Regions from separate parts of the Methylobacterium sp. ME121 genome, predicted to be linked through region 1. Evidence: riboswitches for the same ligand, from Rfam matches in the RefSeq annotation. Region 1 holds a riboswitch; each other region holds the start of a gene.
What was found. A riboswitch is a leader RNA that binds a small molecule or an ion and turns the genes downstream of it on or off. The one in region 1 is predicted to bind cobalamin.
Positions count from the first base shown of each region.

Region 2: linked by a shared signal. The riboswitch ahead of ME121_RS20255 (TonB-dependent receptor) and the one ahead of ME121_RS04205 (CbtB domain-containing protein) in region 1 are both predicted to bind cobalamin.
Region 3: linked by a shared signal. The riboswitch ahead of ME121_RS06435 (TonB-dependent receptor plug domain-containing protein) and the one ahead of ME121_RS04205 (CbtB domain-containing protein) in region 1 are both predicted to bind cobalamin.

Region 1 covers NZ_BBUX01000003.1:96,715-101,775, reverse strand. Annotated here, with positions in the region: gene ME121_RS04215 (S10 family peptidase) at 1-1,299, shown strand, start outside; gene ME121_RS04210 (coagulation factor 5 8 type domain-containing protein) at 1,322-2,680, opposite strand; cobalamin riboswitch at 2,835-3,029, shown strand; gene ME121_RS04205 (CbtB domain-containing protein) at 3,065-3,247, shown strand; gene ME121_RS04200 (CbtA family protein) at 3,264-4,016, shown strand; gene ME121_RS04195 (DUF1636 domain-containing protein) at 4,009-4,410, shown strand; gene cobW (cobalamin biosynthesis protein CobW) at 4,407-5,061, shown strand, end outside.
Region 2 covers NZ_BBUX01000036.1:8,577-13,637, reverse strand. Annotated here, with positions in the region: gene ME121_RS20260 (NUDIX hydrolase) at 98-532, opposite strand; cobalamin riboswitch at 670-862, shown strand; gene ME121_RS20255 (TonB-dependent receptor) at 1,148-3,331, shown strand; gene ME121_RS20250 (peptidase) at 3,325-4,794, shown strand; gene ME121_RS20245 (TonB-dependent receptor) at 4,819-5,061, opposite strand, start outside.
Region 3 covers NZ_BBUX01000005.1:114,731-119,791, reverse strand. Annotated here, with positions in the region: gene nikC (nickel ABC transporter permease subunit NikC) at 1-583, opposite strand, end outside; gene nikB (nickel ABC transporter permease subunit NikB) at 604-1,548, opposite strand; gene nikA (nickel ABC transporter substrate-binding protein) at 1,560-3,134, opposite strand; cobalamin riboswitch at 3,427-3,635, shown strand; gene ME121_RS06435 (TonB-dependent receptor plug domain-containing protein) at 3,755-5,061, shown strand, end outside.

The DNA.
Region 1 (5,061 bases):
CCGCAGGCCGGCCGCGAGCGGCCCGTCACCTTCGCGGTCAACGGCGGCCCGGGCGCCGCGTCGGCCTATCTCAACATCGGGGCGATCGGGCCCTGGCGGCTGCCGGTCGGCGGCGACAGCATCAGCCCGTCGCAGCCGGTGACGCTGACGCCCAACGACGGGACGTGGCTGGGCTTCACCGACCTCGTCTTCATCGACCCCGTGGGCACCGGCTACAGCCGGGCCGCGGACGGGAACGGCAAGGCCTACTGGTCGATCGATTCGGACGCCTCGACCCTGGCGGCGACCATCGCCCGCTACCTGCGCGTCAACGACCGGATGGCGAGCCCGAAATTCTTCGTCGGCGAGAGCTACGGCGGATTCCGCGGCCCGCTGATCGCCGAGAAGCTCCAGGAGGAGATCGGCGTCGGCCTCTCCGGCATGGTGCTGCTCTCGCCGGTGCTCGATTTCGCGTGGCTGGAGACGCCGCGGGCCAACCCCTGGGGCTACGTGCTGAAGCTGCCCTCGCTGGCGGCCGGCGCCCTGGAGCGGGCCGGCACGGTGCCGACGCCCACCCTTCTCGGCGACGCGGAGGCGTACGCCACCGGTCCGTACCTGAGCGATCTGCTGAAGGGGCCGAGCGATGCGGCGGCCGTCGCCCGGATGACCGAGAAGGTCGCGCCCCTGGTCGGCCTCGACCCCGCCCTGGTGCGCGCGCAGGCGGCGCGCCTCTCGACCCGCAGCGTCCAGCGCGAGATCGACCGCGCCGAGGGCCGCGTGACCAGCGCCTACGACACCGGCATCACCGGCTGGGACCCGAACCCGGACGCCGCCCAGTCGAGCTTCGAGGACCCCCAGCTCACGGCCCTCCAGGCGCCGCTGACCAGCGCGATGCTCGACCTCTACGCGCGCGCGCTGAAGTGGCCGGTGACCAACATGCGCTACGAGCTCCTGAACAACGCGGTCAATCGCGGCTGGAGCTGGGGCTCGGGCCGGCAGGCCCCGGAGGTCCTGTCGAACCTCAAGGGCGACCTCGCGCTCGACGGGCACCTGCGCGTCCTCGTGGCGCACGGCTACACCGACCTGGTGACGCCCTACTTCGCCTCGAAGCTCCTGCTCGCGCAGGTCCCCGCCTACGCGGCCGGACGCCTGAGCCTCGCGGTCTATCCGGGCGGGCACATGTTCTACACGCGCCCGGACTCGCGCGCCGCGTTCAGGGCGGACGTCGAGCGGATGTACACGGACGCCCTGAAGGTGCGCGACGCCGGCCCGACCCGTCCGGCCGGCGCCCCCGCCGAGCATCTCAGGACCGCGCCGTGACGCTCCCCGCCCGCCTGGCCATTCACGCGTCGTCGAAGGCGAGGGCTTCGGCCGGGTAATCGACCATCGTCCGGCGCTGCGCGTCGGTGTTCTGCCACTCCCCGACCTTCATGTAGCGGCCCTCGAGATCGCGGACCTCGACCACCTTCCCGATGGTGGGGATCGACTGGAAGCCCTGCGGCCAGTTCGACGCGAAATAGAAGACCTGCTCGACGTGGTCCGAGAGGTGGCAGATCCCCGGTCCGAAGGTTCCCAGCCCGAACACGAGGTAGCGGCCGTTCACCAGGGCCGCGACGTCGGAGATCAGCGACTCGCTCTGGATCTCCACCGGCAGGCCGCGTCGCGCCGCGTAGGCCTCCACCTCGGCGATGACCGGGTTCAGCCTGTTCTCGAAGACGAGCTTGACCGAGCGGATCCGGCCCTCGGCCAGCAGCCGGTCGATGACCATCCGGTAGAATGCGAGGGGCGGTTGCGGGTAGTGCGGATCGACCCAGGTGCTGAAGATGTCGCCCGAGCGGATGTGGATCAGGAGCTGGTCGTCGGGCTTGGCCGGGAAGGTCCTGGGCAGGCCGTTGAACAGCGGCCGGATCACGCTCTGCACGATCGCGCGCGAATCCGTCGGTCCCCGCAGCGCGGTCACGCGCTCGAACTGCGTCGGGTCGAAGTACAGACCCGACAGGAAGTAGCCGTCCGGCGGCAGCGGTTCGTCCGGCGGGATGAAGGTGATGCCGTCGCAGGTCAGCCGCTCGGTCAGGAAGATCACCTTGCTGCGGTCGACCTTGGGGACCTTGATGTATTTCAGGTTGAGCGCCTTCGCGACCGACACCGCGATGATGTACTGGACGAGGCAGTTGCCGAAGGCGCCGTTCTCGAACAGCGACAGACCGACGAGGGCGCGGCTCGCGCGGTCGGGCGCCGATTGGAGATTGTAGGTGACGTAGACGTTGGCCCCGGACTTCTCGTTCAGGAGCGTCACGTCGAGGCCGAGCATCGCCCGGAGGGCGATCAGGTCGACGGCGGCCTCTTCGGCGCGGACGGCAACGGGGACGATCCGGGCCGGCTCCGGCGCGGCGACCCGCACCGCGCGCGCCCAGGCCCGCTCGTCGGGGACGATGGCGGCCACGAGGGCGTCCGGGGTCGCGCTCCAGCCGGCGAGGTCCGGCTCGATCCACGTCGCGCCGTCCTGCGAGACCGCCACGGCGACGTCGCCGGGTTCCGGAGGGACCACCCCTCCCCCCGGTCGCAGGGCGACGGAGTGGATCGGGAAACGGCCGCCGAGATCGACTTCGAGCCACCTCGTACCCGCGTCCGATACGATCCGCGGGTCTCGGCCGGCCGCCAGATCGACGAGGACCGGGGTCGGATCGTCTGTCAGGGCCATCGGGTCTCCGGGAGCTTACCGCCCGCGCCGGGCGGGTGTCGGGTGCGGCGGTGCCTGCTCCGGGGCGCGGCCGTCAAGCCCGTCCGTGCCGCGGCGCGGCGCGGGAATCGGCCGCGATCCGGCGTCGCTCCGTTGTGTCCCGGCGGTCATGCGTCTACAACGACCGGGTGACGGTGCCCCGGCGACGGGGTGAAAAGGGAATGCGGTGAGGGGTCCGAGGCCCCGATTCCGCGGCTGCCCCCGCAACTGTGAGCGGCGAGCGCCCGCCAAGCGCCACCGGAGCGATCCGGGAAGGCGGCGGGCGCGCCGAGCCGCGAGCCAGGAGACCTGCCGTCACGACAGGATCCCGCAATGCCGCCGGTGGGGCGGCTGGAGACACTGCTGATGACGACCCAAACCCTCGCCCCCGTCGCCGCCGGCACCCGCGCGTCGGAGCGCCCGATCGCCGTCGCGCTCGCGGCCGTGCTGGGCCTCGGCCTGCTGTTCATGGCGGGCTTCTCGCCGGCGATCGCGCTCCACAACGCGGCGCACGATTTCCGACACACCCAGAACTTCCCCTGCCACTGACGTCCCCGGAACAGGGATGATCATCCGGCTCCTGTCGGCGGCCCTCGCCGCCGGCTTCTTCGCGGCTGCCGTCGTGACGGGCCTCGAACTCACGCTGACCTCGCCGCTGATCGTCGCGGCCGAGCGCTACGAGCAGCAGGAGGCGCCGCGTCAGGCCGCCGAGACGCTCCCGATCAGGGCGCTCCCGATCGTGCTGGCCCATGCCGGGCACGACCACGCCGCGCCCGACGCCGCGCCGGAATGGCAGCCCGGCCCCGGCCTGCCGCGGATGGCCTTCACCGGGCTCGCGACCCTCGTCGGCGGCGTCGGCTACGCGCTGCTGCTCGGCGCGGTGATGCTTGCCTGCGGCCGCGAACCCACGCCACAGGTCGGGCTCGCCTTCGCGGTGGCGGGCTTCGCCAGCGTCGCCCTCGCGCCGGGCCTCGGCCTGCCGCCGGAACTGCCCGGCAGCGCGGCGGCCCCGCTCGCGACACGCCAGGCGTGGTGGGTGATGACCGCCGCGGCGACCGGGATGGGGCTCTACCTGATCACGATCCGCCGCGCGCTGATCACCATCCTCGGGGGGCTCGTCCTGATCATCGCCCCGCACGCGGTCGGCGCACCGCAGGCGCCGGAGGCCGCGTCGGAGCTTCCGGCCGCGCTGGCCGCGCAGTTCGCCGCGCGGTCGCTGGCCATCAGCTTCGTGTTCTGGATCCTGATCGGGCTGGGACTCGGCTGGGCGTGGCAGGCCTTCGCCCGCGGCGCGGATCGGGGAGCGGCCCGTGCCTGAGACCATTCTCTACGTCTGCACCACCTGCCGCCGCTCGGACGACGACCCGGACGGCCCCCGCGCCGGGGCCCGCCTGCTGGAGGCGCTCCGGGCGCGGAGCGGCGGCACGCCGGATCTGCGGGTCGAGGCGGTGGAGTGCCTGTCGGTCTGCAAGCGGCCCTGCACCGTGGCGGTCGCCGCGCCCGACCGCTGGACCTACGTCTACGGCGACATGGATCCGGCCGCCTCGGCCGAGATCATCCTCGGCGGGCTCGCGGCCTACGCGGCGACCCCGGACGGCATCGTGCCCTGGCGCGAGCGTCCGGAGGCGTTCCGCAAGGGCGTGATCGCCCGCATCCCCCCTTTCCCAGAACCCCGCCCGGTCCCCGCCGGCACCCTGGAGGCCGCGGAATGACCCTCGTGAACAAGATCCCCTGCACCATCGTCACCGGCTTCCTCGGGGCCGGCAAGACGACCCTCGTCCGCCACGTGGTCGAGAACGCCAAGGGGCGCCGCCTCGCCATCCTGGTGAACGAGTTCGGCGACATCGGCTTCGACAAGTCGTTCCTGGCGGCCTGCGGCGTCGAGGGCTGCACCGAGGACGCCATCGTCGAGCTGCCGAACGGCTGCATCTGCTGCACGGTCGCGGACGATTTCGTTCCCGCGCTGGAGACCCTGCTCGGCCGCGCCGAGCCGCCGGAGCACATCCTGATCGAGACCTCGGGTCTCGCGCTGCCGAAGCCGCTCGTCCAGGCGTTCCAGTGGCCGGCGATCCGCTCGCGGGTGACCGTCGACGGCGTGGTCGCCGTGGTCGACGGCCCGGCGGTGGCCTCGGGCGCCTTCGCAGAGGATCCGGAGGCCTTGGCGGCCCAGCGGGCCGCCGACCAGTCGGTCGACCACGACAATCCCCTGGAGGAGGTTTTCGAGGACCAGCTCCTCTGCGCCGACCTCGTGGTGGTCAACAAGGCCGACCTGATCGACGCCGCGACCCGGGCGCGGGTCCGCGCCGAGGTCGAGGGGCACCTGCCCCGCGCCGTGAAGGTCGTCGAGACCGAGAACGGCGCCA
Region 2 (5,061 bases), on a different contig from region 1:
CATGGGCCGCGGCGTCGCGGACGTCCGGACCGATGGGATTGCCCGGCTGTAGCATCGCCCGCGCCGAGCGGCAAAGGCGGTGGGCCGGCTCGGTCCGTCAGGGCTCCGCGTCCCACGCGTCGCGGAGCCGGGCCTTCAGGCCTGCGGGGAAGAGATCCGGACCGCCCGGGACGTCGAGCCCGTCCAGATCGCACCACCGGGCCACGCAGGCGGTGCCGGAATCCTCGTGGAAGACGAAGCGCTCCGGCCCGTCGAACAGCCCCGGCGGCAGGGCGACGGGGAACAGGAACAGCACCTCGTGCCCGACCTGCCCCTCGTGCGTGAAGATGTTCTCCATGACGCGGGGGCCGCCGAGCACCGAGACGGTGACGCCGAGTTCCTCCCGGAACTCCCGGATCAGGGCGTCCTCGACCCGCTCGCCGAAGGCGACGCTGCCGCCGAGGGGCCGGACGCCTTTCAGGCGCCCGTCATCCGCGCGGACCTCCGCCACGAGCAGGCTGTTGCCGCGCCGGGGCAGGCCCAGCGCCTTCACGCGAATCTCCGCAGGGGGCCGCCAGACCGTCATCCCGCACCGGCTAGCCCGTCGTCGGCGAGGCCGCAACGGCTCGGTGCCCCGCGCGCCGATCCACGGCAACAACCGGACACGCGGTTGACGCCCGGGCCCGCTACGGCCAAGCTGTGCTCGACGGTTCCCCTCGGGGATCAAAAGGGAACGCGGTGAGGGGTTCGCCCCGAAGCCGCGGCTGCCCCCGCAACTGTGAGCGGCGAGCCCTTCACCACCACGTCACTGGGTCACCCCGGGAAGACGGTGCGAGGGCGGCGACCCGCGAGCCAGGAGACCTGCCGTCAGCCGTGGTCACACGCGAAACGCGCCGGGCGGGGTGTCCTGGCGGGTGTCGAGGCGCCGCCAGTCCCGAGGGGAGGCGGTCGCCGAGGCCTCGTTCGCGGTGACGTGCCACAGCAAGCGCGCCCGCGACGCCGTTTCCCATGCCCGTCTCCGCCGCCTCGAGACCCTCGAGCCCTGTCCCGGGACGCCGTCGCGCGCCCGCACAGGCTGAGCCATCCGGACGGCCGACGCGTTGTAATGTTATTACAATGCGTGTACGACGCGGGGGCCGGCGCGCGCCGTGCACGGACCGCTTCTCCCATGTCATTCTCGACCTATCGCTCCCGCCTCGGCGGGCGGGCCCCGCTCTGCGGCGTTCTCCTCGCGCTCCTCGCCGGCCCGACCGCCGCCCAGGAGGCGGTCACCCTGGATGAGCTGTCCGTCGCGGGCGCGGGCGGCGACCCGAGCCGCCTCCCGCCGAACGGCCTCAACCTGCGCACGCCCGACCGGACCGCGAGTCGCCTCGGCCTGACGCCGCTGGAGACGCCGGCCAGCCTCGACATCGTGTCGGGCGAGACCGCGCGGCTCCGCGGACAGGATACGATCGCCGAGGCCGTGACCCAGGACGCGACCGGCATCACCACCATCGCGGCGCCCGGCAACGGCAACGGCGCGTTCACGTCCCGCGGCTTCGCCGGGCCGAACTCGATCCAGCAGCTCTACGACGGCACGCGCTTCTACGTCGGCGCCAACACCGTGACCTTCCCGTTCGACACGTGGAACGTCGAGCGGATCGAGGTGCTGCGCGGGCCGTCCTCGGTGCTCTACGGCGACGGCGCCATCGGCGGCGTCATCAACGTGGTTCCGAAGAAGCCGGTCTTCGTGCCGGTCAACGCCGCCCGCGCGGTCATCGGCACCGACGGGGTCGCGCGCCTCGCCCTCGATTCCGGCGGCCCGCTGGGCCAGGCGGAGTACGGCGACACCTTCGCGTACCGCCTCAACGTCAGCGGCAACCGCGCCGACGGCTGGATCCGGCCGGAGGGCGATTTCCGCAACCTCGCGGTCTCCGCCGCCCTGCTGTTCCGGCCGAGCGCCGACCTCGCGTTCACGCTGAGCCACGATCTCGGCTACCAGGAGCCCGCCCGCTACTGGGGCACGCCGCTCGTCGCGGGACGGATCCCGGACCTCATACGGTTCAACAACTACAACGTCCGCGACGCGAAGATCACCTGGGCCGACAACTGGACCCAGCTCAAGACCGAGTGGTCCCCCTCGGCCGACATCACGATCCGCAACACCGCTTACCGGCTCACCAGCCGGCGCCACTGGCTCGACGTCGAGCAGTACAGCTACAACCGCGGCACCGGGCTCGTGGACCGGGGCGACTACCTGGAGATCTACCACAGCCAGGAGCAGGTCGGAGACCGCCTCGACGCGACGTTCCGCGGGAGCCTGTTCGGGCTGCCGAACCAGTTCGTGGCCGGGTTCGACGTGAACCACATCGATTTCCGCCACACCAACAACTTCTACTTCGACCAGACCACCAGCGTGCCGCTCACCGGCTACGATCCGGGCCTGTTCCCGCAGAACGGGCGGGCCCGTCCGGCCTACGCCACGCAGACGAGCCAGGCCTCGGTCTTCGCCGAGGACCGGCTGATCCTGTCGGACAAGCTCTCGTTCCTCACCGGCGTGCGCCTCGACGTGCCGACGCTCAATCGGGAAGACCTGCAGACGGGATCGCGGTTCGAGAGGACCTACCGGGCGCTCGGCTACCGGTTCGGCCTCGTCTACAACCCGACGCCGGACAGCGCGCTCTACGCCCAGTACAGCTTCGCCACCGACCCGGTGAACAGCCTGATCACGCTGTCGCAGTCGCTGGCCGGCTTCAAGCTCGCGACCGGCGATCAGGTCGAGATCGGCGCCAAGGGTCTGGCCTTCGACGGCGCCCTGGAATGGACCGTCGCGGGCTACCGGATCGTCAAGGACAACCTGATCTCGGCGATCCCCGGACAGCCGACGCTCTCGACGCAGGTCGGGAGCCAGTCCTCGCAGGGTTTCGAGCTGGCGCTCGGCTGGCGCTTCGCGCCGGGCTGGCGCCTCGACGGCAACCTCGCGCTCCTGCACGCGCAGTACGACCGGTTCGACCAGACGGTGAACGGCGCCACGGTCTCGTATGCCGGCAACCAGCCGATCGACGTGCCGGAGCGCGTGGCCAACCTCTGGCTGACCTGGGACGTCACCCGCGACTGGACCGCGCGGGTCGGGCTGCAGAACGTCGGGCAGGTCTACAGCGACTTCGGCAACACGGCGCGGCGCCCGGCCTACAACCTCGTCAACGCGGTCCTGGACCATCAGGTGACGGCGGATTCGCGCCTGTCCGTGCGGGTCTACAACCTGTTCGACAAGGTCTACGCGATCTCGGGCAACGCGGTGAACGGGGTCGGCACCAACTGGCTGCTCGGGCGCCCGCGCTCGGTCGAGGTCGCCTACACGGTGACGTGGTGAGCCGGCCGCGGCGGTTCGGCAAGGCGGGACGGCGCTGGCTGCTCCTGTTCCACCGCTGGGCCGGGATCGTCGCGGGCCTGTTCTTCGCCCTGTGGATCGGATCCGGGCTGGTGATGCTCTACGTGCCGTTCCCGGCACTCACCGAGGCCGAGCGGCTGTCACGGCTCGCCCCGATCGCCTGGGATCAGGTCACGGTCGCGCCCGAGGCGGCGCTGCGGGCCGGCGGGCTCGGCGGCGCGCCGGCCGCCTTCGCGTTGGAGATGCGGGGCGGCGAGGCGGTCTACCGGATCGCCGACCGCGACGGCGCCCGGGCCACGGTCTCGGCGCGGACCGGTGCGCGGCTCGGCCCGGTGACGCCCGAAGACGCGCTGCGTCTCGCGACCGAGGGGATCCCGGACGGGGCTCCGGATGCTCGGGTCGCGCCGGTCGAGCGCGACCAGTGGACCGTCACGGCCCGGTACGACCCGCTCCGCCCCTTCCTGAAGGTCGCCCTCGGGGACCCGGCAGGGACCGAGCTCTACGTCTCGCAGGTCACCGGCGCGATCGCCCTCGACACGACCCGGTCCGAGCGGGCGTGGAACTGGGTCGGCGCCGTGGTGCACTGGATCTATCTCACGCCGCTGCGCGCCCGGCCCGAGCTGTGGCGGACGGTCCTGCTGTGGCTGTCGGGCTTCGCCACCCTGGGCGCGCTGAGCGGGCTGGCGATCGGGATCTGGCGCCTGCGACTCCGGCGGCGCTACGCGGGCGGGGCGGTCACGCCCTATCGCGGGCTCGCCCGCTTCCACCACCTGTTCGGCCTCGCGGGCGGGATCGGGCTCAGCACCTTCATCCTCAGCGGCTGGATCTCGATGAACCCGAACCGCTGGTTCTCGTCGACCGCGGCGCCCGCCGCCATCCGCGCCGCCTACGCCGGACAGCCGCCGGCCCTCGGCCTCGCCGCCGAGGCCCTGAGCGGCTTCGCCGGGCCCGGGACTCGGGCGCTGCGCTTCGTTGCCATCGGCGGCTTGTGGTGGATCGTCGCCGACGGCCCGGCCGGCGTCCCGGCGCGCCGCGCGGATGACGGCGCCGCCCTCGACGCGGCCGCGATCGCGCGGGCCGCCGGCCCGGCGCTGCCCGGCGGCTTGCGGGCGGTCGCGGGCCTGAGCGCCTACGATCTCTACTGGTACCCGCACGGGTCCGATCCGCGCCCGCTGCCGGTGCTGCGCCTGCGGTTCGGCGACCCGGACGCCACCTGGCTGCACGTCGATCCCCGGGACGGGACCATCCTCCAGCGCCTGGACCGCTCGGGCCGGATCAACCGCTGGCTGTTCGACGCCGCGCACCGCCTCGACCTGCCCGGGCTCACCGGCAGCCGCCCGCTCCACGACGCGGCGCAGTGGCTCCTGAACCTCCTGGCAGCCGGCATCGCCCTGACGGGGCTCGTCGCGGGCTGGCGCAGGCTGCGCCGGACCCTCTCGGCATAGGACCTTCGATGACCGACGCGGCGCTCAGAACCGCGCCGTCAGGAACAGGCGCACGTTCCGTCCCGGCAGCAGGATCTCGTCCTTCTTGAACGAGGTCGAGTTGCGGATGTCGTCGTTCAGCAGGTTGCGGCCCTGGACGCCGAGGGTGATCGCGCTCGCCCCGTAGACCGCGGGATCGACGGCCTTGGTGTAGCTCAGCTCGGCGCGCAGGTCGTCGTAGCCGGGGGTCGGCGTCTCGTACACGGCCGTGGCGTCGTGGCTGAAGGC
Region 3 (5,061 bases), on a different contig from region 1:
TGGCGACCGCCGCGAGCGGCGGCAGGACCCCCGCCAGCACGTGCTCGATGAAGACCGCCACCGGCGACGCCCCCGCGATCCGGGCGGCAAGGACGTAGTCGCGCGTCTTGAGTTCGAGGACGAGACCTCGGACGATGCGGGCGTACCAAGCCCAGTGAGACAGCGCGATTGCCGCGATGACGTTGACGAGGCCGGTGCCGAACGCGCCGATCAGGAACAGCGCCAGCACGAAGGTCGGCACCGTCAGGAACACGTCGCACAGGCGCATGAGTAAGGCGTCGGTCCGACCTCCCAGCATCCCCGAGACGGCACCGACGCCGAGGCCCAGCGCCACTACAAGGGCCAGGGCGGCCGCGACGGTGCCGAGCGTCGTCTGCGCACCGGCGATCAGGCGGGACAGGATATCCCGTCCGAGATGGTCGGTGCCGAGGGGATGGAGGAGGCTCGACGATTCGAAGCGGGCGGTGAGGTTCACCGCCAAGGGGTCGTGCGGCGCGGCCAGCGATCCGAGGAGCGCCAGCACCAAGATCATGATGGCGAGCGCGCCGGGGACCGCGACCGATCCCAAGCCCGTGCGGGTCACCCGCCTGGATGCGGCCGGCCTCACGCCACCGCCTCCCCACCCAGACGCATGCGCGGATCGAGCCAGGCATAGGCGATGTCGACCGCGAGGTTGCAGAGGACGAACACCGCGGTCATGACCAGGGTGAAGCACTGGATGACCGGGTAGTCGCGGTTGTAGATCGCCGAGACCGCGTAGCGGCCGACGCCCGGCCACGAGAAGATCGTCTCGACCACGAGCGCGCCGCCCAGGAGTTCGCCGACATGCATGCCGGTGGCGGTCACGACCGGAACCAGGGCGTTCCGGAACACGTGTCGGCGTTGCACGGTTCGCTCGGGGAGCCCGCGCAGACGTGCGTAGAGGACGTGGCGCGTGCCCGCGACCTCCAGCATGCTCGCCCGCAGGAGGCGAGCGTTGACCGAGAGCGACATCAGGCAGATCGCCAGCGCCGGCATGACGAGATGCGCGAGTGTGCCTCGCCCCATCGGCGGCAGCCATCCCAGGGTGACCGAGAAGAGCGCGACGAGCAGGAAGGCGATCCAGAAGTTCGGCAGCGAGACGCCGAGCACGGCGATCCCACGCACGAGGCGATCCTGCCAGCCGCCGCGATGGGCGGCCGCCCAGGCGCCCAGCGGCAGGCTGACGGCAATGGTGACGGCGAGCGCGGTCCCGGCGAGTTCGAGGGTCGCGGGCAGGTAGCCGAGGAGCTCAGGCAGGACCGGCCGGCGCGTGACGTAGGAGAGGCCGAAATCCCCTTGCAGGGCGCGCCAAAGCCAATCGAGGTATTGGACGACGAATGGTCGGTCGAGGCCGAGCAGGATACGTGCGTCGGCGAGGGCGGCGTCGGTGGGAGGTATCTGCGACAGGCGCAGGTAGTCGAGGGCCGGGTCGCCCTGGCCAAGCCGCAGCATCACGAACACGAGGATCGACACGCCGAGTAGCATCGGCGGGATCAGTGCGAGGCGGGCGGCGATGAAGCGGAGCATCGGCGTGGCGGTCATCGGGCCGCCGGCCGCATGGCAGCGAAGGGGATCTCGTTGATCGTCGCGCCGAAGCCGACGTCCGTTATCGAGGTACGATGAACCTCTATGGCCACGGCGTGAGAGATCGGCAGGTAGATTGCGGCCTCGTGCAGGGTGGTCAGCAGCTTGGCATAGAGCCGTCGGCGCTCGGTCTCGTCGGTCGTGGCGAGCACTTCCGCGATGGTCGCGTCGATGCCCGGCTTCTCCGGCAGCCCGACCTGCGCCTGATAGTCTGCGTGTGACGGGGTGCGCATCGAACTGATGAAAGAGGCGGGATCGTAGGGCGGCCCCCAGGTCTCGCCGAAGATCAGGCCGAAGCGGCCATCCTTCTGGCGGGCCAGGATCGAACTCTCCTCCTCACCGATCAGCCGGACGTCGATGCCCACGCGGCTAAGATCGGACTGGAGAACCTCGGCAATCGCCCGCTGCTGAGCGTTTGTCCCGACGAAATCGATCTCGACGGCAAGGCGGCGTCCGTCCTTCTCACGCACGCCGTCACGCCCAAGCGTCCAGCCGGCGGCATCGAGCATGCGGGAGGCCGCGGCCCGGTCGAAGCCGTAGGGCTTCAGCCCGACGTCGGCGTACGGCACGCGCGGCGCAAACAGGAAGTCCGCGCGCGGCTCGATCCCGTCGAGTACCGTCCGGACCAGCGTGTCCTTGTCGACGGCGTGGTTGATGGCGAGGCGGACCGCCCGATCATCGGTCGGGAAGCGCGCGGAGTTCATCGCCAGCACCCGGGTCGCCAGCGGCGGCGAGACCGCTGCGGCAAAGTTCGGGGCCATGTCCCGAAGGCGGACGAAGGCTTCCGAAGGAATCTGGCCGGCCGCGCCATAGACGAAGTCGATCTCCCCCGTCTGCAGGGCGATGACGCGGGTGTTGGGATCGGGGATGACCTTGACGACGAGCCGGTCGAAGATGGGTCTCGGGCCCCAGTAACCCGGGGTGCTCTCGAACGTGTCGGAGACGCCGAGCTGAGTATCGACGAGCCGCCACGGCCCAGTGCCGACCGGCGCCCTGATGCCGACGGCCGTCGTACCGCCAGGGCCCATGGCGCTCGGAGACAGGAACCGGAAGGGCCGCGGCAGGGAAAGTTCGAGCAGCGTCGGGTAGTGCGGCGCCTTCAGGACGAGGCGGAACGCCAGAGGCCCGACAACTTCTGTGCGTTCGATCTGCTGGACGAGATCGAGCCACGCGTGCCGCGGACGGTTGGCCAGGATCGCGTCGAAGTTCGCCTTGACCGCTTTCGCGTCGAAGGGCGTGCCATCACTGAAGGTCACGCCGGGGCGCAGTACGAAATCGTAGGTCCGCCCGTCCTCAGAGATGGTCCACGAGGTCGCGAGCCAGGGCTCGACCGATCCATCACCGCGGTACTTCACCAAAGGCTCGTAGACGCTCGCCTGCGCGAACATCTGGTTGGGCGCGTAGAGGTGCGGGTTCAGCGGTCCGACATTCGAGGGCCACGAGTAGGTGAGTTGCCCGGCGGCTGTCTGGGGCGGTCCGAGGAAGCTCGCCGCCATCGCGGCGACGGCGAGGGTCGCCAACTTGGTCATGTATGGGTCGCGGTATGAGGATCGCCGCCGAACATCATACACCGCCCAAGCTTGACCGTGAACCCTTTCCAACAGGGTGTTCACCGCGACCGAGGATTGGACACCCTTCGCTAAGGTGTTCAGTACGTCCCACTTCTATCCTGTGGGAGCCCGGCGGACGTTCGTCGCTTGGCGAGGGTGTGAATTCAAAACGGATCGGCGGAAAGCCACACTGCTTAGACATCAACCGACGCCTCAAATGCCACACATCTGAACAACGTGCTTCCGTGCGTTGACGGATAGATGCACCGCAGCCTAGCTTGAGCAAGACGGTTCCCCTCGGGGATCAAAAGGGAACGCGGTGAGGTCAGGCCCGTGAGGGCTCGGCCGATACCGCGGCTGCCCCCGCAACTGTAAGCGGCGAGTCCTTCATCACCACGTCACTGGGCGGCCTCGTCCGGGAAGACGATGAGAGGGCGACGACCCGCGAGCCAGGAGACCTGCCGTCAGCCGTGGTCACACGCGGAGCTTGCCGGGCGGGGTGTCCTGGGAGGTGTCGCGGCGTCGTGGTTCCTTGGAGGACGCGACCGCCGAGGCCTCGTTCGCGGTGACGTGCCACAGCCGTCCCCCGAGGCCGTCCCGTGTCCAGTCCCGTTTCCTCCGCGCTCCGGCGCACGCTGGCGCTGTCCTGCGCCGCATCCGCGCTGCTCGTCTCCATTCCCGCCCGCTCGCAGCAGGTCGCCGCGCCCTTCGCCGATGCTCAGGGAGGCGCGCAGGCCGCGGTCTCACTGTCCGAGATCTCCGTGTCGGCTACCGGCGTGCTGACGCCGATTGCCAACACAGGATCGAGTGTCACTGTGCTCACCGACCGCCTGCTTCAGGAGCAGCAGCGCCGGACGGTGCCGGATGCTCTGCAGCAGGTGCCGGGCCTCAACGTCGTGCAGACCGGCGGCGCCGGCGGCCAGACCTCGGTCTTCATCCGGGGCACCAACTCGAACCACGTGAAGGTCCAGATCGACGGCATCGACGTCAACGACCCCTCGACCCCGAACCGCTCCTTCGACTTCAGCCAGTTGCAGACCTACGACCTCTCGCGGATCGAGGTGCTGCGCGGGCCGCAGAGTGGCCTCTACGGGGCCGACGCAATCGGCGGCGTCATCTCCGTCGTGACCAAGCGTGGCGAAGGGCCAGCTCGGGCAACGGCGACGGTCGAAGGCGGCTCGTTCGGCACCTTCAACCAGTTCGGCAACATTTCCGGCTCGGAGGGCATTTTCGACTACTCGGTCTCGGTCGGCCACATCCGGCAATCCGCCATCCAGGTCACCCCGTTTGAGCTACTGCCCCGCGGGGTGCCGTTGCGGACCGCCTTCACCGACATCAAGACGGTCTCGACCAAGCTCGGGGCGCAACTCACCGACGAGTTCCGCCTCAACTACGTGCTGCGCTTCTCAGACAGCGCCTATCTCGACCAGGCCGACGGCGGTTTCCCGTACGTGCCGCTGCCGTACCGGAACCTCAACGACCAGCAGCAACTGATCATGAGGGGCGAGGCCGAGTGGACCCCGGTGCCAGGCTTCCACAACGTCTTCGGGGCGAACTACTCGAAGTTCGACCGCCTGTTCGCCGGCCCGCTCGACCCGCTCGCGCCGCCGACGCCCACCACCTACCTCGGCGAGCGGACCCGGTTCGATTACCGCGGCGACTGGCAATTCTCTCCCGGCAACCTCGTCCTGTTCGGGGCACAGCGCGAGGACGAGCGCTTCGAGACGACCGGCATCGACCGATCCAACGGCAACACCGCCGGCTTCGCCGAGCTTCAGACGACACCCTTCGCGGGCGCCGCGCTGGTCGCCAACATCCGCCACGACGCGAACGACCAGTTCGGCGGCGCGACCACCTTTCGGGTGGCGCCGAGCTACATCGTGCCCGGCACCGGGACTCGCCTGAA